Regions from separate parts of the Woeseia sp. D3-10 genome, predicted to be linked through region 2. Evidence: riboswitches for the same ligand, from Rfam matches in the RefSeq annotation. Region 2 holds a riboswitch; each other region holds the start of a gene.
What was found. A riboswitch is a leader RNA that binds a small molecule or an ion and turns the genes downstream of it on or off. The one in region 2 is predicted to bind cyclic di-GMP.
Positions count from the first base shown of each region.

Region 1: another riboswitch for cyclic di-GMP. It lies ahead of AC0L8N_RS04935 (M23 family metallopeptidase); the one in region 2 lies ahead of AC0L8N_RS02245 (putative Ig domain-containing protein).
Region 3: another riboswitch for cyclic di-GMP. It lies ahead of AC0L8N_RS11670 (FAD-binding oxidoreductase); the one in region 2 lies ahead of AC0L8N_RS02245 (putative Ig domain-containing protein).
Region 4: another riboswitch for cyclic di-GMP. It lies ahead of AC0L8N_RS04155 (beta strand repeat-containing protein); the one in region 2 lies ahead of AC0L8N_RS02245 (putative Ig domain-containing protein).

Region 1 is NZ_JBVVTW010000007.1:932,710-937,866, reverse strand. It holds gene ftsA (cell division protein FtsA) at 1-528, shown strand, start outside; gene ftsZ (cell division protein FtsZ) at 645-1,817, shown strand; gene lpxC (UDP-3-O-acyl-N-acetylglucosamine deacetylase) at 2,234-3,142, shown strand; gene AC0L8N_RS04940 (DciA family protein) at 3,144-3,452, opposite strand; cyclic di-GMP riboswitch class I at 3,556-3,643, shown strand; gene AC0L8N_RS04935 (M23 family metallopeptidase) at 3,763-4,698, shown strand; gene secA (preprotein translocase subunit SecA) at 4,973-5,157, shown strand, end outside.
Region 2 is NZ_JBVVTW010000007.1:324,736-329,892, reverse strand. It holds gene AC0L8N_RS02255 (right-handed parallel beta-helix repeat-containing protein) at 1-1,011, opposite strand, end outside; gene AC0L8N_RS02250 (GDSL-type esterase/lipase family protein) at 1,015-1,719, opposite strand; gene AC0L8N_RS02245 (putative Ig domain-containing protein) at 1,826-2,500, opposite strand; cyclic di-GMP riboswitch class I at 2,663-2,746, opposite strand; gene gltX (glutamate--tRNA ligase) at 3,314-4,726, shown strand; tRNA gene AC0L8N_RS02235 (tRNA-Ala) at 4,800-4,875, shown strand; tRNA gene AC0L8N_RS02230 (tRNA-Glu) at 4,900-4,975, shown strand; gene AC0L8N_RS02225 (MFS transporter) at 5,122-5,157, opposite strand, start outside.
Region 3 is NZ_JBVVTW010000007.1:2,541,688-2,546,844, reverse strand. It holds gene AC0L8N_RS11680 (translocation/assembly module TamB domain-containing protein) at 1-818, opposite strand, end outside; gene AC0L8N_RS11675 (autotransporter assembly complex protein TamA) at 815-2,716, opposite strand; cyclic di-GMP riboswitch class I at 2,968-3,050, shown strand; gene AC0L8N_RS11670 (FAD-binding oxidoreductase) at 3,161-4,510, shown strand; gene AC0L8N_RS11665 (efflux RND transporter periplasmic adaptor subunit) at 4,725-5,157, shown strand, end outside.
Region 4 is NZ_JBVVTW010000007.1:724,973-730,129, reverse strand. It holds gene AC0L8N_RS04165 (Na+/H+ antiporter NhaC family protein) at 1-92, opposite strand, end outside; gene AC0L8N_RS04160 (NAD(P)/FAD-dependent oxidoreductase) at 148-1,437, opposite strand; cyclic di-GMP riboswitch class I at 1,764-1,848, shown strand; gene AC0L8N_RS04155 (beta strand repeat-containing protein) at 1,990-4,815, shown strand; gene AC0L8N_RS04150 (NAD(P)/FAD-dependent oxidoreductase) at 4,875-5,157, shown strand, end outside.

The DNA.
Region 1 (5,157 bases), 610 kb from region 2:
CAGGTTACCAACGATATCGCTGTATCGATGCGCACGCCCACGCAATACGCGGAAGAGATCAAGATCAAGTACGCCTGCGCACTGTCGCAACTGGCGAATTCGGATGAAACGATCGAGGTGCCCAGTGTCGGCGACCGGCCGCCGCGGCGCTTAGCTCGCCAGACGCTTGCGGAAATCGTTGAGCCGCGCTTCGAGGAGTTGTTCGGGCTCGTGCGTGATGAGTTGCGCCGCAGTGGCTTTGAGGAACTGATCGCAGCGGGCGTCATCATTACCGGCGGCAGCGCGAAGATGGAAGGCGCAGTTGAACTGGCGGAAGAAGTGTTCCACACGCCGGTTCGGTTGGGTTCGCCACAGTATGTCGAAGGCCTGCTGGAGGTGGTGCGTAACCCCATTCACGCAACCGGCGTTGGCTTGTTGTTGTACGGCTACGAAGACCTGAAACGACGCGGCAAACGCAGTACGCCGGTCGGCAGTGGTCTCGCGGATATTTGGGAGCGCATGCGTTCCTGGTTCCAGGGACAGATTTAGTGGCGATGTCGTGTTCAGGCATACACCACAAAAAATACGTTGCGCAGATGAGCGCGCGACATGGGCAAGAGTGAGAGTTGAAAAGTTTAGGAAATCCTTAAGCGGAGGGATGATTCATGTTCGAATTAATGGATGCGCATAGCCAGAGCGCAGTGATAAAGGTCATCGGAGTTGGCGGTGGCGGCGGCAATGCCGTCGCGCACATGGTTAATTCCGGTATCGAAGGCGTGGATTTTATCTGCGCCAACACAGACGCACAGGCACTCAACAGTGCACGTGTACGCACAGCCTTACAGATCGGCTGCAACATCACCAAGGGTCTTGGTGCTGGTGCTGACCCGGACGTTGGCAGGCAAGCGGCGATGGAAGACCGTGATCGTATTACCGAAGTCATCGAAGGTGCTGACATGCTGTTCATCACTGCCGGTATGGGCGGTGGTACAGGAACAGGCGCGGCACCGATCGTCGCGCAGGTGGCAAAAGAGCTGGGCATTTTGACGGTGGCCGTCGTGACCAAGCCTTTCATCATGGAAGGCGGCAAACGCATGATGATTGCCGATCACGGTATCGCCGAACTCGGCAAGTACGTTGATTCATTGATCACCATTCCGAACGAGAAGTTGTTGTCGGTACTGGGTGGCGAGACGACCTTGCTGGATGCGTTCCGGTCTGCAAATGAAGTGCTGCAAGGTGCTGTGCAGGGTATCGCCGAATTGATAACGCGACCCGGTCTGATCAACGTCGACTTTGCCGATGTTCGGACAGTCATGGCGGAGATGGGCATGGCCATGATGGGTTCGGGTTCGTCATCAGGCGAAGATCGTGCACGGGAAGCCGCTGAGATGGCGGTTTCCAGTCCGCTGCTTGAGGACATTAATCTGGCCGGTGCGAACGGCATTTTGGTTAACGTCACTGCTGGAATGGATTTGTCTATCGGTGAATTCCAGGAAGTGGGCAACACGATCAAGGAATTCGCATCGGACGATGCGACGGTCGTGGTAGGCACGGTTATCGACCCGGACATGGGAGATCGGATTCGGGTAACGGTTGTAGCTACCGGGCTCGGCAAGCAGATGGCGCAAGCAAATACGCCAATGCGGGTTGTGCGTCGCAGTTACGACGCGCCGACCCCGGCACCGGCACCGGCGCCGTCTTCGGAGCCGAACTACCACACGCTGGACAAGCCGACCGTACAGCGCAAGCGTGCGGTAGGTGATGGCCTGGAAGAGCCTGGATTGCAAGACGACTTGCTGGATATTCCGGCATTTTTACGGCGTCAGGCAGACTAGAGCTGTCGCCGCAATAAAGCTCGTGTCACTCACTCTGCACGAGCCAGTGCCTCCGCTGTGGCCGGCCCGAATGATCGGGCCGGCCACTTTTGACGGGGAACAACGTTCAATATTCGGAGTCGGATGCAGCCTGTTTGCTGGATTGTGAGTAGCCGACCGGAGTGAATGGCTTGAACTTGATGGACGGTGTGCTAATCTTTCGCCCAATTTGAATGAGAGAATGGCTGTAAGCCATTGAAATATAAGTGGTGTTTCTACAACATGAACCACACGGGAACGACATTTCCGGCTAATTGACCCAGTCGGTGTTCTGCTGCCCGCAGCCACGGTTGCAACGCAGCCCATACAACCAGCGGACGTTCGAGATCGACATGGATACGGACCGGCCGCGGACAGCTTAGCGAGAATTTGTGGCAATGTTGCGACAACGAACTTTGAAAACGGCCATTCGGGCCACCGGCGTGGGCCTGCATACCGGTGAGAAGGTTTACATGACCTTGCGCCCGGCCGCGGAAAACACGGGCATTACCTTTCGACGTGTCGACCTCGACGAACCGGTGGATATTCCCGCAGATCCCAAGCTGGTTGGCGAGACCATGCTCGGCACAACCCTGGTCAAAGGCGATGTCAAAGTCGCGACCGTTGAGCACCTGATGTCGGCACTGGCGGGTCTGGGCATCGACAATGTGTACGTGGATTTGTCGGCACCGGAAGTTCCCATCATGGATGGCAGTGCGGCGCCGTTTGTATTCCTGCTGCAATCCGCCGGTATTGAAGAGCAAAACGCGGCGAAGCGCTTTGTTCGCATCAAGCGCAAGATTCGCATTGAAGAAGGCGACAAGTGGGCGCAATTGACGCCGTTCAATGGCTTCAAAGTCAATTTTGGTATCGACTTCAATCACCCCGTCTTCAATAAACTCAGTCAGCACGCTTCGATCGATTTTTCCTCGTCGTCGTTTTTAAAAGAAGTCAGCCGGGCCCGCACGTTTTGCTTTCTGCGCGATGTTGAAACATTGCGCGAACGAAACCTGACGCTCGGCGGCAGCATGGACAACGCTATCGTGCTCGATGACTACCGCATCCTGAACGAGGACGGCCTGCGTTACGCGAATGAGTTCGTTATTCACAAAATTCTGGACGCGATTGGCGATATTTATCTGCTCGGTCGCACGGTCATCGGTGAATTCTCCGCGCACAAGTCGGGCCACGACCTGAACAACAAGCTGATGCGGGCCATGCTCGCTGATACGACGGCCTGGGAAGAGGTCACTTACGAGGATGCGGCCAAAGCGCCTATCTCCTACGCGACTCCGGCCTACGCCTGAGTCAGGTGCCCGACTCCTGTCGGGCCACCCGAACCTGACAGCGCGCAACTTCCGGCACGTGCGCGCGCGCGGCCCGCAACAGCGCATCCGTCTCGAAACGCAGCCGTGCCGCCCACGCAGAGCTGGCGGCAACCACGACCAGTTCGTCCTTCTGGACGGTGGTTGATATCACGACTTCAGCTAAGTCTTTGTCCAGGCTCGATTTAATGAGGTCCGTGAGGTCCTGATTCTGGCGCGCACGACGGATAATTTTGTCGAGGCGTCCAGAGGACGATGAGTTCAGCAGCTTATCGAGGCGAATAATAGTCATGAAGTGTGACGCGCTAGGCGTTTTCAACGGACCAGAAGTGACCGGGTTCGACATTCTGGCCGTGCGATCTTGTAATGAAAAGCGTCATTATGCATATTGACCGCCTTGATAAGGGCATACCCGCCGAAAGCCGGGGACGCAAAACCACCGATCTAAGGGACGCTTCGTCCTAGGACAGCGGGGCTACCGAAGTGACCATCGACCATAGGCTGACAAAAACGACGCGGCGCCACGACTGGCAGCCGGGCCATGATTGCGGTGGTTTCGTTAGTGCAAGTACCTATGACTATACGCATCCGGGGCGTAGTTAATGAATGTAGTGATATTTGGCAAGGGGTTTGGCAAACCTCGACAGATCAGCCTGTCCGGCCCAACCGCGGGGCTGTTTGCAGCGCTGATAATTGGTGGTTTTTGTGGAGCGGCTTTTCTTGGCGGCTATTTTTACTCAGTACAGAACGGTTCCGGCGTAAGTCTGGAAACCACCGCTGTTCTGAATGCCGAGCTTGAATTGCAACGCGATGCCATTCTGACAACCCGGCAGGAAACCGAAGATACGCTGAACGCTTTGGCGCTGCGCATTGGGCAGATGAATGCGCGCGTGATCCGGCTGGATGCGCTCGGCCGCCGCCTGACCGAAATGGCGGACCTGGACGACGGTGAATTTGATTTTGATGCCATCCCCGCCCTCGGCGGCCCCGAAGAACCTGATTCCATCGGTTCGTCTGTCGCGGTACCTGAAGTATTGACCGCCATGCAGGGCCTGGCTATGCAGCTCGACAACCGGGAGGCGCAGCTTGGCGTTCTGGAGTCGGTGATACTTAATCAGAACCTGAACGACCGCGTCTATCCGCATGGCATGCCGGTCAAGTCCGGCTGGATGTCTTCCTATTTTGGTCGCCGTACTGATCCGTTCACGGGCAAGACGGCGAATCATCGCGGCGTTGATTTCGCCGGCAAGGAAGGCGCGGAAATTGTCGCGGTTGCGGACGGCGTCGTGACCTGGTCGTCAAAACGATACGGCTATGGGCAGTTAGTTGAAATTAATCACGGCAATGGCTACGCGACCCGCTACGCGCACAATTTGGAAAACCTCGTCGCTGTGGGTGAAGAAGTCCGCAAAGGCCAGACCGTAGCTCTAATGGGCGAGACCGGTCGGGCAACGGGGCCGAATTTGCACTTTGAGGTTCTGCACCGCGGCCAACGGGTTAATCCCGTGTCGTTCATTCGCAAGGGCTCCGCCGAGTAAGTCACCGTATTCCGGGCATTTACAGGTCCTCGATGCCAAGTGTGACAGCTGAGCCTTACGGCCCTTGGAATTTTCTCCTCTGGCCTCATAACCCCTTCTTGAATCAATAACAACAGATGCTCTGGACGGTAGTTGCCGGAACCCCGGTTCGGCAATTTGTCTGAGTCAGAGTAATCCGTGGTGCAAATTTCCAGTCAGTACGTAAAATACCGGTCTTTGTGTGTGGCCGTGGCGGCAGCGCCTCCGGCTGAATACCCTCTTGCAGGAGCCCTCAGTGGCAAATTTTCTTACTCGATTTTTTGGTAGCCGAAATCAACGTCTGTTACGGCAGATGTACAAGGTCGTAAAACGCATTAACGACTTGGAAGAGGGGGTCAAAGCGCTGGATGACGGTGCCTTGGCTGCGAAGACAGAAGAATTCAAGAAACGCCTTGCGGACGGGGCAACACTCGACCAGCT
Region 2 (5,157 bases):
ATTGTTCGCGTACAGCGTGTTGTTGGTAACGTCGATGTTGGCGGGGCTGGAGCCGTTATAGCCGATAAACACGATACCAGAGCCGGAGTTGTGAACGATGTTCTGGTAGGTGCGAGCACCGAACGCTGTGCCGGCGTCGTTGATAATACCGTGAGTGATGCCAACACCCAGGTTATAGAGCAGGTTGTAGCGAACGGTGATTCTGTGGTTCGCAGTTGCGCCATAAGAGCCTTTGATAAATATGCCGCCCTGAGAGTCATGAATCTCATTGTGCTCCATGGTGATACCGCTCGAATCATATAGAATGATTGCAGAGCCATTGTATTGGTTTGACGCACCGCGATTCTCAAACAGGTGGTTGCTGCGAATCAGCGAGTCCGTCGAATATTCAATTCGAATGGCGCTGTGATTGTCGCCCCAGCTAACTGTTTTGCCACGCACTGTAAGATTCTGAATCGTAATGTTGCTCGAACCCCAGACGACGACCGGGCCGGTATCTGCTTTGGTGTCTACATTGATTTCATCAATATAGAAGCCGTCCCAAACGATGTATTGGCGGTTCAAAGTACCGATGATCGGTTCGCCAATTGTATTCGTATTCGATTGCAGGCTAACTACGCCCTCTGCTCGAATAGTAATCGGGTCGCCTGGCCGGCCATCATTTACTGGATTGTAGATCGGCTCGTAGCGCTCGCCGGTGCCCTGCGTAGTCGAGTAGACGCCAGCTCGAACTATAACGGTGTCACCCGCTTGCGCGGCTTGTCCGGAGTTGGGGCTATTAATATTTGTGCTTCCCCACATGGCACGGCCAAGTGTCGACCAAGGACTGTTGGCACTATTTTGTGCGTAACTCACACTGTCGTCGCCATTAGCTCCATCGACATAGAGTTCCTTGGAATGAATGCCGGTTGCTCCCAGCATCATTGCAACAAACAGTGCAAATGCGTGGCCGCTGCGGCGTTTGATACGTCCTGTATCCCCGTGTTTGCGGGTCCATATCCGAGTAGTCATTTCCTATTTAACCTCGTTAGCCGTCTGTCCGGCTTGTAATGCATCTTGTGTGTACTTGCTCATGGCTGCGTATGCCGCTGCCGTAAGGTGACTGCCGTCTTCGACAGCAAACTCGCTCTTTCGTGTTCCGTCCGAGTCCGCGAGGAGCGATTCAAAGTCGAGAACCGTTATGCCTTTGGAGCGGGCAAAATCTTTCAGCCAGATGTTGACCTCGTTCACGTGCCCATTAATCATGCTTTGATAACTGGTCTTGCCAAGAATGTCGCCTACAACGCTGGCCGCCCAATTCGTAAAGCCCGCTTTGCCGCGAATGGACACCTCTGTTGCAAGAATTACTTCAATTCCTTCCTTTTCTGCAGCGGCAACCATCGATTGGTAACCTCTCTGGATGCGTTGTTTCGTTTCTGCCATCTTTCCGGGTTCTGCGCGAAAGATGTCGTTAATAAAGCCCCAGATTAAGACCTTGGCAGGGTCAAGCGCGACTACGTCCTGGCTGAATCGCTCTTGCATGTCAAAGGACTCGTTACCGCCTATTCCTCGATTAACCACTTTGTGACCAGCCAGCCGCTCGATTGGCCATTCTGCTGCGTACGAGGCTCCCAGTATTACCGCTGGAGCATTGTTGCCTGTCATTGGGTCCTGTTGAGCTCCAACCGTCGCTGATAAAAAAAGTGTCGTCAAAAATAGGAATCGGACGTGTAATCGCATTGTCTGGTTTGCCACTGTCGTTCGGTTTCGGGTACGGGTCTGTTGATCTTCAGTGCCATTGTTTCATAGCGTGTTGATGCTTCTGACCTGAAAAATCGGCGCAGGTTTAATTTACGACACGCATGACGTCGTTCGAGAAGCTGCTTTCAATGCCATATTGATTGACCGCCGTAGCGACAAAGTAATAAGTGCCGGGAGCCAGATTCTCGACTTGATAGGACGAAAGCCCCGGATTGTCGACATAAACGTCATTCGGATACTGGCCACGGGTCATGCCGTAGTAGATCTTGAATGCGGCGTGATCGGTAAACGGTGTACCGTCGGTATTTACCGACGGTGCAGCCAGTGACAACGTTACAGAGCCAAGCCCGGACTGCGTAACCGCAATCGAGAACTGGCGAAGTACCACGGTCGCCGTACCATCGGACACGCTGATCGTTATGTTGTTGTACGAACCTTCATTGCCGAGCAGCGGTTGCCCTGTTAATTGTCCATTGGTGGTGTTGAAGGTTGCCCAGTTTGGAAGGTTTTCGATCGAGAACGTCAGCGGGTCCCCGTCCGGGTCGGTGGCGTTCGGTGTAAATGTGTAGGTCTGCCCGATCGTAATGGCGGATGCAGGGCTGCCGGAAATGACCGGAGCCGAGTTGCCGTCCTGACCGGGGGGCGGCGAGTTGCCGTCGCCGTTATCGACTTCTCCACCCGCTGTCAGGCAGCCGCTCAAGGTCAGCAGCAGCGACAGGATGGCAAAAGTGCCGATCGACTTGGACAAAACTAGTTTCATTACCGTACCTCGTTCGATGTCTTGAGCGTCAGCAGGTGCAGGTGCTTTGGTAATGCAACCTTGCGAACGTTCGAGCAACCGTGGTTCACGAATTCCGGTAGTCAGGGGCTAATCTGGCAGGTGCCGTTAGATAGCGTCCGGGAGTGCGATCGCACTTCGGACTCTGGCAACCCCGCTGTCATAGGTAAAACCCGTAGACCGGAAGCTTTGCGTCCCTGTCTTTCGACAGGTTTGCCATTTACAGTACAGCCAAGTTATAGCACTGGACTGACTGCAGGCAAGGCCCGTACCTGTAAACTTTGAAGTCCATCATGCTTTAAGTTCACAGACCGCTTATGTCACATGACCGAATCGTCTCTAGCTGCTGATATAAGGGCAGCACGAATATTCGGCGGGGCAGGAAGTGCATGCACTCAATACCCCGTAACACCGGGCTTCAGCTTTATTAGAGCAAGTACTGTGCCAAAAAATACTAATGTGTTTAGAATCAGAGCAGTTACGTCTAAATTGATCTCGCCCTATGGCGTCGCATCCTAGCAATTTGCGAATTTTCTGTCGCAATTCTCTGACGCCGTTTAAGGTCTTTTCTAGGTAACAGCAGCTAAGTCCCCAGCATTCCAGCGGTTTTGTTTCGTCGCCGTTCAGCGACAGGTCCGAAGTGCTTGAAAATTCTGCGCAAAGTCTTTGATTGCGCGAAAGGACGGTAGACCAGTATCGCGGGAATCATGCGGCGAACCTTATGGTCGTCGCCGGGCTGAACCGGCTTTCTGCTACTATTGCCAGCCTTTTTCTCAGGCAGGAACAGACCCTGAAATGACCGTTCGTACCCGTTTCGCTCCGAGCCCAACTGGAGTCCTCCACCTTGGCAGTATTCGCACTGCGCTTTTTTGCTGGCTGTACGCGCGCCACACCGGCGGAGAATACCTCGTAAGGATTGAGGACACTGATCGCGAGCGCTCGACGGACGAGAACGTCACCGCCATTTTCGAAGGACTGTCGTGGCTCGGCATTACCTCGGATCAGCAGCCCGTCTACCAGACCCGACGTTTCGACCGGTATGGCGAGGTGATTGCCCAATGGCTGGACGAGGGTAAGGCCTACCATTGCTATTGCAGCCGGGAGCGCCTGGCCGCTCTCCGCGAGGAGCAAATGGCCGCTGGCGTGAAAACGCGTTACGACGGTCGTTGTCGTGATGGCGCTGTGCCTGTTGATGGGGTGAAGCCGGTTGTGCGTTTCCGTAATCCGGCGGACGGCGATGTGCTGGTGGCAGACCTTGTTCGCGGTGATGTGGTATTCAGTAACCGCGAGCTCGACGACCTGATTATTTGTCGCTCTGATGGTGCGCCGACCTACAACTTCACAGTGGTTGTCGATGATTCCGACATGGGTGTTTCGCACGTCATTCGAGGGGACGATCATCTCAACAACACGCCGCGGCAAATGAACATGTTTGCCGCATTGGGGGTCTCTCCGCCGAGTTTCGCGCACCTGCCGATGATATTGGGACCTGACGGGGCCAAGCTGTCCAAGCGGCACGGCGCTGTCGATATACGTGACTATCAGCAGCAAGGGTATTTGCCTGCCGCGTTGCTCAACTATCTGGTCCGGCTGGGTTGGTCACACGCGGATCAGGAAATTTTCTCGGTCGACGAGATGATTGCATTGTTCGATATCGCCGACGTCAATCAATCGGCCTCCGCCTTCAATCCGGAAAAGCTGCGTTGGCTCAATCAGCAGCACATCAAGGCGATGCCGGCTGAAGAGCTCGGCGAGCTGCTGCGGCCGTTTCTTGAACGGGCGGGGTTGGCTGTTGACTCAGGGCCTGAGCCGTCGGCAGTTGCAGACGCCTACCGCGAACGCGCCGAGACACTGGTGGACCTGGCCGAGAGTTGCCAGTACCTCTACAACGACTTTGACGAGATTGATCCTAAAGCGGCAAAGAAAAACCTTCGGCCGGTTGTGCTGGAGCCTTTGCTGGATGTGCGCGAACGATTGGCGGCATTGCCAGAGTGGCGGGCAAGCGGGCTCATGGAGACGATTGAAGCCGCTGCTGCGGCGTTTGATCTCAATATGGGGAAACTGGGTCAGCCGCTGCGTGTTGCGGTGACTGGCAATGGCGTTTCTCCGCCTATCGATATCACGCTGGAATTAATCGGCCGGGAGCGTAGTTTGCAGCGTCTGGATGCAGCACTCGAAATGATTCGCGAGAGAGCTGCAGCCAGTTGATAGCAATACGCTCAGGGAATTTCGGTTCCGCCTTGACAGCGCAGGCATGGCTACGTAAAGTCCCGGCCTCCGTGGGGCTATAGCTCAGCTGGGAGAGCGCTTGCATGGCATGCAAGAGGTCGGCGGTTCGATCCCGCCTAGCTCCACCAAATCCTTACGGAAACAAGTCCTGAGTCCCCATCGTCTAGAGGCCTAGGACACCGCCCTTTCACGGCGGTAACAGGGGTTCGAATCCCCTTGGGGACGCCATACAAACAAAAAGGCCCGTCTTGTACGGTTCTTTTATTTCTCGATTGATACGGTTGCGTCGAGTCGCATCACGCCCGATCCCACCTCCCGGGATGAGTCGCCTGTTAGCTGCGGTTGGCCACGCACCTGGCAAAAAGTGACATGGTTCAAGCACCGCGGCGCAGGATGGCGCCGTGGATGTC
Region 3 (5,157 bases), 2.2 Mb from region 2:
ACCGGCCACTGCAATCCGCTGGCAGCGGCGACCAAATCAAAGCCCGGTTCGCTGTCGGCATCGCTAATTGTTCCATTGACCACGACGTCATGGGTTGGCGAACTGAGGTCCAGTGTAAAGCGACTCAGACTACCGTCGAGACCCAAGACAAGCGCAACCGGTTCCTTGTTTGCCGTACCGACATCGAGCTCAGTACGCGCCGCCAGTGACGCGTTCAGCGGGAACGGTTCTGCCAGACCCAACGCACCAGAGGCACTTGCCTCGCCCAGCATCGATGAAACGGAGAACTGCTCGATGTGCAGCTCATTGTGCAGCCGCCCGACAAGCTGCAACTGATCCAGGTGCAGCTCGCTGGCATCCGGCATTACGATGTCGATATCGCTTACGGTCAGCTGGTTAACACTTACCGGCAGCGGCAAACGCATGGCGCTGAGAATTTGCCGCACAGTGGCAGCGGGTTCTGTTGCCGGCTCCGGCTCACTCGCGGTTGCTGACAAGCGCAGCTCAAGCCCACTGGCCTGCAGGCTCTCCACCGTCAGACCGATTGGAAAAAAATCAGGATTTACAGCCAGTGTCAGTTGTTCGACGACAAGCTCCGTACCCGGCTGCTGAAAATTCAGGTTCCGGAAGTGGAGGCCGCCGCTGACCGTACCGCGCAACGACTCTGCAGACAGTTGTTCGGGTACGGCCGTTGTCGCGCGCGCCCAAATCCACGCTGCGCCCGATTCTGTACGCAGCAACCAAACGACCGCGGCAACGGCGACAACAGCCGTGCCGATCAGCAGTATCAGCAAATAACGACCACCACGTCTGATCACAGTAACGGCGATCCCATGGTGAAATGAATACGCCAGGGTCGGCCTTCCGTATCCAGTGCGCGGGCGAAATCGACCCTTACCGCCCCGGCAATTGAGTACCAACGCACCCCAAAGCCCACGCCCTTGCGTAGTTCTGCCTCATCCCAGTCGTTAAAAGCGTTCCCGATATCAGCGAATGCGGCAACCGACCAGGCGGACGCAACCTTCATCTCAATCTCGGCACTGGCAGAGACGACGTTATTCGAGCCAATGTCGTTGTTGCTGAGTTCCTCAAACCCGTAGCCCCGCACGCTGCTGCTGCCGCCCGCTTTGAAGCGGTATCGATCCGGCAATTGGGTTACCGATAGCGCAAACGGTTCGCCGTCGACGGTGCCGGTGATGTCGCGCACATCGGCATCGCTGTAACCGAGCTCCGCGCGCAGTAAGACCTTCCAGCGATCACCGTACAAATAGCTGCGGCGGCTGGAAATGTAGAACTGGGTGAAGTCCCGCTCTGAGCCCCACGCTTCGTTGCCGGTAAACAACCATGCACGCTCGCGATGGCCCTCCGTCTCAAAGGCTTTGCCGCGCACCGCCGGCCAATCCCACTCAATACCAACGGCCAGGGTACTGACCGTATTGCGGAACAAACCGCTGAATCGCGGATCGTCCGCAAACGCGATGATATCCGGTGCAGAATCTGTACCCGGACGGTAATCGAATGATTCGCGGATGAGCTCCACATAGACAGTTTCCAGTATTTGCTGGAAGCCCTGTTTGCGGTCGCGCACATGGAGCCGCCCAAAGCGGGCATTCAGATCCTGGACCTGGCCATTGGCAAGCGTCACGAAATCTTCGTCATTTTGCTGCCGCTTGAATTCCAGATCCTGGTTGTCGTAGCGCAACGAGGAGCTCGCTACCCAGTATTGACGTTGTGCGGTTCGGCGAGGGATGCGGTAATCGGCACGAATAGAAAACTCGTCATCAATTTCCCGATAGCCGGTACCGACGTCTATCCGATCACCTTTGGTAGAAAGACGATGCCGGCTCCACAAACCCTGCAATCGAATTCCGGTGTCGGTGCCATAGCCGAGAGAACCCTGATAGGTATTCTTTGTATCGCCTTCAAGCTTGGTGTGCAGATTGACCACCGGCGGTGATTGCTCGAACATTCGTTCTTCGCGCACTTCAATGTCAGTGAAATAACCAGTACGCCACAAGTCGAGTCGAAACTGCTCCAGCAGCTCCGCATTGTAAGGTGTGCCCGAATCAAAGCGCGCCACATTCTCGAGCACCCAGGGCTTCAGTATGTCCTGTTCAAAAATGACGTCACCGAATAACACCTGAGGACCACTGTCCATAACAAGGTCGAGACGAGCTTCGTTCGCTGCAAGGTCCACCGAAATTTTTTGCTCGGTAAAACGCGCCTGCAGGTAGCCCTGAGTTTCGGCTGCGATCAGCAGCGACTTTTTCTGTTCTTCCCACCGGGGTTGATTCAGCACGGCACCAGCGGGCAATGGCCAGTTGCGCTTCCAGTTGCGCAGCTCGGCATTGTCAGCGCCGTCGCCCTTGAGCTCAATATTGGCAACGGCAATGCGCATCGGTTCGCCGGGACGGACTTGCACACGCATGCGCCAGTTCTCGCCATCGACCGGAACCAATGTGGCCGTTATTTCTGGCTGGTAGTAGCCGTACGGTTTTAGCGCATCGCGTACCCGCTCTCGGGCTTCTTCGCTGAGCTCATCGAAGCGGCCGGCCGACACGCGGCTGTTGCCGGTAAAGCCAAAACGTTCGAGGTGCAACCGCACATTGCTCAGCAACGGATCTGAAATACCGGTCACCACATAATTCAGCTCGTTGGCGAGGGCCGGCTGTGTGAGCGAAATACCAAGGCACAGCCAGGCCAGGCGCTGCCGCATTCGTGAACTGAGTAACCGCACTATGTCTTAACCATGATCAAGGGGCCGTGCATTGTAATAGGACAAATCCGGGCTGCATGTAGTTTCGACAGCAATACCGCAAATCGGCGGCTGCGCAGGTGGCAAATGACTGAACATGCCGTTTCGGCTTCACCTGGCCAGCCTACCGTGCATAAGCGATTTAACATCATACAGCTAAGTGCGGACTGGCAAATTGACAGGCCCCTGAGGCCGTGCCACGATCATCCATCAATTGATAAAGGCACACCTGTCGAAAGTCAGGGTCGCAAAGCCACCGGTCTAAGGGGATACCTACGACAGCGGGGTTGCCAGCAGTTTCAGGCGTCTTGCGCCTGCGGCAGCCGCCGACCCTTCCCGCCGGTTGAACAACTTCGCGACTCTCGCCAATTGCCGACATTTTCCGTGTGCCGCAGGGAGTGGGAGATGGGCGCAAACATACTCAGGCAATCAGGTGCATTCCGCGTGCGCGGTACGGCCAAGCCATGCACGTTTCAACCTCAGGATGAACGCGAGTTGTTTCGCTGTTTCGCGCCCAGCGCCAACTTCCTGCCACCGTTCCGGCCTGCCGGTGCCGGCAGCGCGTCTACCGATTGCAATTCAACGACGGCAGGGACAGTGATTGATCTGACCGCATTGAATGCGATTCGTGAGGTCAATCTCAACAATTTCACAGTTACTGTTGAACCCGGCGTCCGCATACGGGACCTTGCCTCCGAGCTTGCGTCCCAGGGTCTCGAACTGGAAGGTTGTCACGACCTGATGGACCGAACGGTTGGCGGCGCCGTCGCCAGTGGCTGTATTGGTCCTGCCATGAGCGGTGAAGGCAGTCTGTTCGCGTCTCAACTTTGCAGCGCAAGATTACTCACCCCTAGCGGCGCACCACTTGAAGTTGATGCCAGCAAGAATAATTTGCTCAGTGCCTTGCGGCTAAGCTACGGCATGCTGGGTGTACTCTACGAACTGACCTTGCGAGTGCGACCGGTGCGACCGTTCACGGCCAGCCACCGCCGCTGCACGATCAGCGAATTCGCTGCTATTTCAGACAAAATTGCCCGGAGTCCGGCCGGTGTGCGCTTTTATCTGATGCCTTTCCGTGACCGGGTCTATCTCGACTTGCGCCGGCACGACAGCGGCAGCGCCGACGGCGGACGGTTGCCGTGGCGAATCAAGGACTGGGGAGAAAGCACGGTGTTGCCACACGTCTTCAAATCCCTCCGGCACCTCGTGCCGGTCAACGGCGTTCGTTACCGTTTGATCGACGAGATCAGCAGCATCACTCAGGGTCTGGTCAACAACCGATTGGTTGAACACGGCAGCAACTCAACCATGCAAGCAAGCATCGCCCATGCTCAAAAAATGAATTACTCAACCTGGCTGTTTCCCGCCAACGATTTCGCCATTGTCGTTCAGGCCTATCGGGACTTCTGTCAGCGCATACATAAAGAGAACGGCTTTCGTTGCGATATGCCGACAATGGGCTTTCGCTTGAACCGCGACTCATCGGCGTTGCTGTCGCCGATGTTTGATGAACCCATGATCGCGTTGCGCGCTATTTCCACGCAGTCTGCCGGCTGGGAGGATTTTGCCATCGACTTCGCCGAGTTTGCCCAGCACTGGGGCGGCATACCGTTGTTTAACCAGTCCCGCAGCCTTTCTCAGGATCACTCACGGCAGATCTTCGGTGAGCGTATCGAGTTTTTCCGAAAAATCCGCCGTCGGCTGGACCCGGAGAACCGAATGATGAATCCGTTTCTGTCTCAGTATTTTCTCTAGCGTGAACTGAGGCTGGCAACGCCAACGCCTGCCTGGCTCGGGCCGCACTCGCGCGCCCGAACGCCGCACCCGCCGACCGCTCCAATCCAAACAGCCTTCCCGCGCATCTGATTGACAGTGGCGAACGTCCTGTCTTACGCGTTGACTTGGGCATTGCGCCTCCGGAACTTAGTGTTATACTCAACTATAACACCAACATACCAAGGACAATCCAATGCCTCCCAGATCAGCATTTGTGCGTTTAGCGTTGCTAACGGTTTGCGTTTCGCTGGTAACCGCCTGTGGTGTGGGTGAGGCTCGCCTGGCCAGTGCCGAGACCGCCACAGCGCCACTGCCGGTGAGCGGCGTAAGTGCGTATATCACTGATTTATATGCCACTTATCAAGCAACCTCAACATTGGGTGCCGACGGCGACGCCGCCGTGCCGGCAAGGGTCAGCGGCGAGGTAATCGAGCTGTTGGTCGAAGAAGGCGACCGCGTTGTGCAAGGCCAGTTACTGGCAAGGCTCGACGGCCAGCGTCTGGCCCTGCAGGTCGAGCAGTCAGGTGCCGAATTCACTTTGCGCCGTACCGAGCTTCGCCGCCAGCAGCGTCTGCACGAGCACGGCCTCATCAGCGCCGCGTCTTTTGACAGCCTGCAGTACGACG
Region 4 (5,157 bases), 400 kb from region 2:
GAGAAAACGGTATTGCGGGTAACGAAGGCAAGAACGATAGCAACGGCGGCGGGCAACAGCGACCACGCGCCAACGGCGACGGTTTCTTCCACGACTTCCCCCCGGAACGTTGTTATTACGAAAGACGTTACACCAAAAGTGCCTTGCTTACACTTCGTCCCGGGCGCGCCGCCGCTCTATTCCGGCAATAATCGAGAAGCCTAGTGCTCGTAACGGTTCCGGTGGCATCCAGCTCGCATTGCCAAACAGAGCGGGCATGTCCGGTATATCCATTCCCAGTGCATGGTCGGCCAGCAGCTTGCCAAACAAGCTGCCTTTGACCACGCCGCCGCCATTGCAACCGGCCGAGACAAACAAACCGCGCTTAAGCTGCCCCCATAGCGGCGCCCCGTTGTAGGTGAAGCCGGTCGCTCCAGCCCAGACCGATTCGAACGGCACATCGACCAGCCCGGGATAGCGTCGCGACAGAGTGGCGCGAAGTTTAGTGGCGACCAGGTTGTTGTCTGATTCGCGTTCGTAGCCGTAAAGACTTCTTACCAATAAGCGACCGTCCGACGTCTTGCGCAACGTGCTACCCAGTCGGTGAGCCGGCAACAAGCCCCATTGGAGATCGTTGCCACAATGTTCCCGTTGAGCATCTGACAACGGCGCGGTGAGTCCGGCGTAGGTGTACATCGCGGTGATTCGTGAAGCGCCAACACCTAGGTATTTGCAGAACGCATTGTTGGCGAGAAATAGCTTGCGTGCAGTTACGTGGCCGTTTGGCGTTGTTACACGCCAGGCATCCCGAATCGCGTCAATTTTGATTGCGGGAGATTCCTCGAATACGGAAACGGTTGTGGGAAGTTTGGCCACCAGTGAGCGAATCAGCGCGGCCGGTTGCACGAGGTAACAATGTGGGGAGTAAAGTCCCTCGCGGTAGAAGCGCGTGCCGATGCGTTCCTGCAATTGTTCTCGCGACAGAGTTTCGACGGGGAGGCCGGCCGTTTCGAGAAATGTTCGATACTTGCGTAAGGCAGCGCTGCCCAATTTTCCGGCGGCCGCGCGGTAGGTCCCGGCGCGTTCCAGCTGGCAATCTATTGCTGCGGACGCGGCATCTCGCGCTAGCTGTCGCATCGTTTCGCCAAGCAGTTCATTGCAGCGCTGCAAGCGATCCATGTTTGCGGTATCGACGTCATTGGCCAGCGATATTTCGAGCAGAAACCCTGAGTTGCGCCCTGGGTTACCTTCACCAATTCGACTGGCATCCAATAAAGTGATGTTCGACGAAGGTGATAATTCAGCGTAACGCCGTGCAGCCGCAACTCCGGTATAGCCGGCGCCTATAATGATGAGATCGCTTTCGAGTTCACCATTGAGGGTTGTTACCTCGGATTGCGCAGCGAGCAGCGCATTCCAACCGCAGCTGCTCTGATAGGCAGGAAATTTTTTATTCATAGAAAAATAATCCCGCAACGTGGTTTTGCATAATGCACGATGAAAGGCGATTTGGCGTTGTTTTCGTGAATTCTTGAAAGCAATTGCAAGCCACCGTTCCTATTGAACTTAGTGCGGTTTCACGTTGTGCAGACAGTTTGCGATGTGTCCGCAGAATGCGACGGTTATTAAACATATCGTAGGCAACGCATTGTCACATAATTCATGCGTCGCGATTTTGAGACAGGTTTTTTTTCTAAAGTCTTCTGGTAGGTTGGCCGACATCAGAACGAAGTAATAGTCGGTAAAGTCTGTTTCTTAAAATTCAGTAACTAAATTTAGCCAGTCACTGATAAGGGCAAACCAACTGAAAAGTTGGGACGCAAAGCCACCGGTCTAAAGGTTTTTACCTATGACAGCGGGGTTGCCAGTAGGACACGATGCGCAGTGCTCGGAAGGGCGCGTATCCAGCTTTAGAGGCGTTTAGACCTCGCACCTACCGGTCTCGTGATTCTCACGAGCCAGCGTTTCAACATAATTCGGTTTGCCTGTCAGTCTGGCAGGAGCGAACGAATGTACCCGAAGCACCTTGTGCGACCCACTCAACGCTACGCAATTGCGATCACAGCGTTGCTTGCTATGACTGGTTGTCTGCCGACCGGTGAAGTCGATCAAACCACGGACAATGGCAACAGCAGTGGCGAAATTACGAGTTCGCACCGCATCAGCGGCAGTGTCGGCGATGGCCCCGTAACCAACGCAGAGATTCGAGTAATCGCGAACGATGGCACGAGTCTCGGTGTGGTCATGAGCGACTCCAATGCGGACTTCGATGTGGAAGTTACAACTGCCGCAAGCGATTACCCGCTTTCCTTGCTGGGCCTGGGCGGTACCGATCTCGTCACATTGACGAGCCCGGATTTTGACTTGAAGAGCATGGTCCGTTCGTCGACGACTGCGTCCGTTGCAAACCTCAATCCGTTTACTACGATCGCCTTCGAAGCGGCCACTGACATGAGCGGTGGTGTTAACGCGGCGAACATGGACGCCGCGCTGCGGACTGTGCACCTTAAGCTGAACAGCGGGCTGAGTACGCTTGGCAACTCGACAACAATGGAAGCAGCTTTCGACGAAACAAACGTTGCGGAGATAGTTCGTGCTTCCGAGACTCTGGGCGAAGCTGTGCGTCGTACCCGTGACGCATTAGTGGCCACCGGCCGTTCCGCCAACGGCAATTCAGTTGTTACAAGTGTGGGCTCGGATCTTATTGATGGTGTGCTTGATGGTCGCGGTGGTTCGCGCACTGACAATCGCGTTTCCGTTGTGTTTGCAGTGGCGTTGGCGCAGGTGTCGCTGGAGTCAGGGCGTAACCAGTTAAGGGTATTCGGCAGCGATGCGATGGGCCGCATTCAGGATGCCATCAACCAGGTTTTTGATGGCACGCCCAACCCGGCACTGGCCGATCTGCCGCTGACCTCGGGCATGTTGGAGTCCATGCGAATTGGCTTGATGGTTGCGGAAGTCATGCAGCCGTCAGCAGCTATTGCGACATTGCGCAACGAAGTAGCCGAATTGCGCCCGCTCATGAATGGCGCACAGGTTCGGGCAGCGTTGTCGGGTACGGCGCAGGCGGATATCGACGCCGGCCTGATAGCGGTTGCCGGCGCGTCGGCAAGTGAGTTGGACGCCCTCAATCTGATACTGAGAACCGGTAACGTCGCGAGTGATAATTCGGCGCCAGTGATAAGTGGCGAGCCGCGGACGCGGATTGGAGCAGGTGCTGTCTACAACTTCGTTCCAACCGCCAGTGACAGTGATGGCGATACCCTGACGTTTACAATCTCCGGGCGACCGACCTGGGCGACCTTCGACAGTTCGACGGGCCGCTTGAGTGGAACGCCTTCTCAAAGCGATATCGGCAGTACGCCAGGCGTTTCGATCAGCGTATCGGACGGCGAGGCCGTTAGCAGTCTGCCCGCATTTACGATCACCGTCGAAGCAGGCATCAGCAATTCGGCACCCACCATATCCGGTACGCCGTCCAGCAGCCTGGTGGCGGGCAATACCTACGACTTTACGCCGAATGCCGCCGACGCCGATGGCGATGCGTTGACCTTCAGCGTTAACAACCTGCCGGCGTGGACCAGCTTCAATGCACAAACCGGTCGGTTGACAGGAACGCCGTCGGATTCCGATGTAGGTATCTACTCGGGTATTACGATTACTGTCAGTGACGGTACCGCCTCAGCGAGTCTCGCCGCATTCAGTATCACCGTGGAAGAAGCCACAGTGCCAAACCGGGCGCCGCAGATCAGCGGTAATCCGGCAACAACCGTGCAAGCCGGCTCGGCCTATACCTTCCAGCCAACGGCCAGCGATGCCGACGGCGATGCACTGACCTTCAGCATCAGCGGTCGACCGGCATGGGCTTCGTTCAGTTCGTCGACGGGTGCGTTGGCGGGTACACCGGATGAGGGTGACGCGGGTAGCTACGCCGGGATCACGATTTCTGTAACCGACGGCGAGTTCACTGCCAGCCTGCCGGGCTTTACCATCACAGTGGAAGCAGCGCCTGCGAACAATGCACCGCTGATTTCAGGTACTCCGGCTGCGACCGTTCAGGCGGGTTCGAGCTATAACTTCCAGCCGACAGCCAGCGATGCCGACGGCGATGCGCTGACCTTCAGCATCAACGGACGCCCGTCCTGGGCATCGTTTAACCAGTCGACCGGTGCGTTGACGGGTACACCGAACGCGGGTAACGCGGGCAACTACGCCGGGATCGCGATTTCTGTCAGCGATGGTGAGGCCACTGTCAGCCTGCCGAGCTTTGCGATCACGGTTGAAGCGGTTGCCGAGAACAACGCGCCGGTAATCTCAGGGAGTCCGGCCGCCTCGGTGCTTGTTGATTCGTCCTTTAGTTTCCAGCCAACTGCGAGTGATGCCGACGGCGACAGCCTGACGTTCAGTGTCAGCGGTGCGCCGGGCTGGGCCAACTTCAACACGAGCAACGGAAGCCTGAGCGGAACACCGTCAGCCGCCGACGTTGGTGTTTATTCTGGCATTCGAATCACGGTAAGCGACGGCGAAGACAGCGCCACGCTTGGTCCGTTCACGGTTACCGTCAATGCGATTACGCTGGGTTCTGCAACGTTGACCTGGTCTGCGCCGAGTCTGAATACCGACGGCACGCCACTGGTTGATCTGAGCGGTTACCGTATTTACTGGGGCACAAGCTCAGGCAACTACACCAATTCCGTGACCATCGACAATCCGGGACTGACGACCTACGTCGTTGAGAACCTGGCACCGGGAACCTACGAGTTCGTCAGCACGGCGCTCAACGCGGCCGGCACGGAAAGCGGCTACTCGAATCCCGTCAGTCGTACGATTCCCTGACAGGCGACCAGAGCCGGGCGAGACAGCCCGGCTCTGGTGGCTTATCATCCCGCCCTGCAATTCACGGCGCGGGCACCCGGTTCGCGCGATTGTTTCAGGAGCGGTGGGTGATCAGTACGGACGTAGTTATTGTTGGCGCAGGCCCGTGTGGCCTGTTTCAGGTCTTCGAGCTCGGTCTGCTCGGGCTGAAAGCCGAAATCATCGATTCCATTCCGCGACCGGGCGGGCAGTGCAGCGAGCTGTACCCGGACAAACCCATCTATGACATTCCCGCAATCCCTGTGTGTACCGGTGAAGAGCTGACGCAAAGCCTGCTGAAGCAGATCGAGCCGTTTGGCTGCG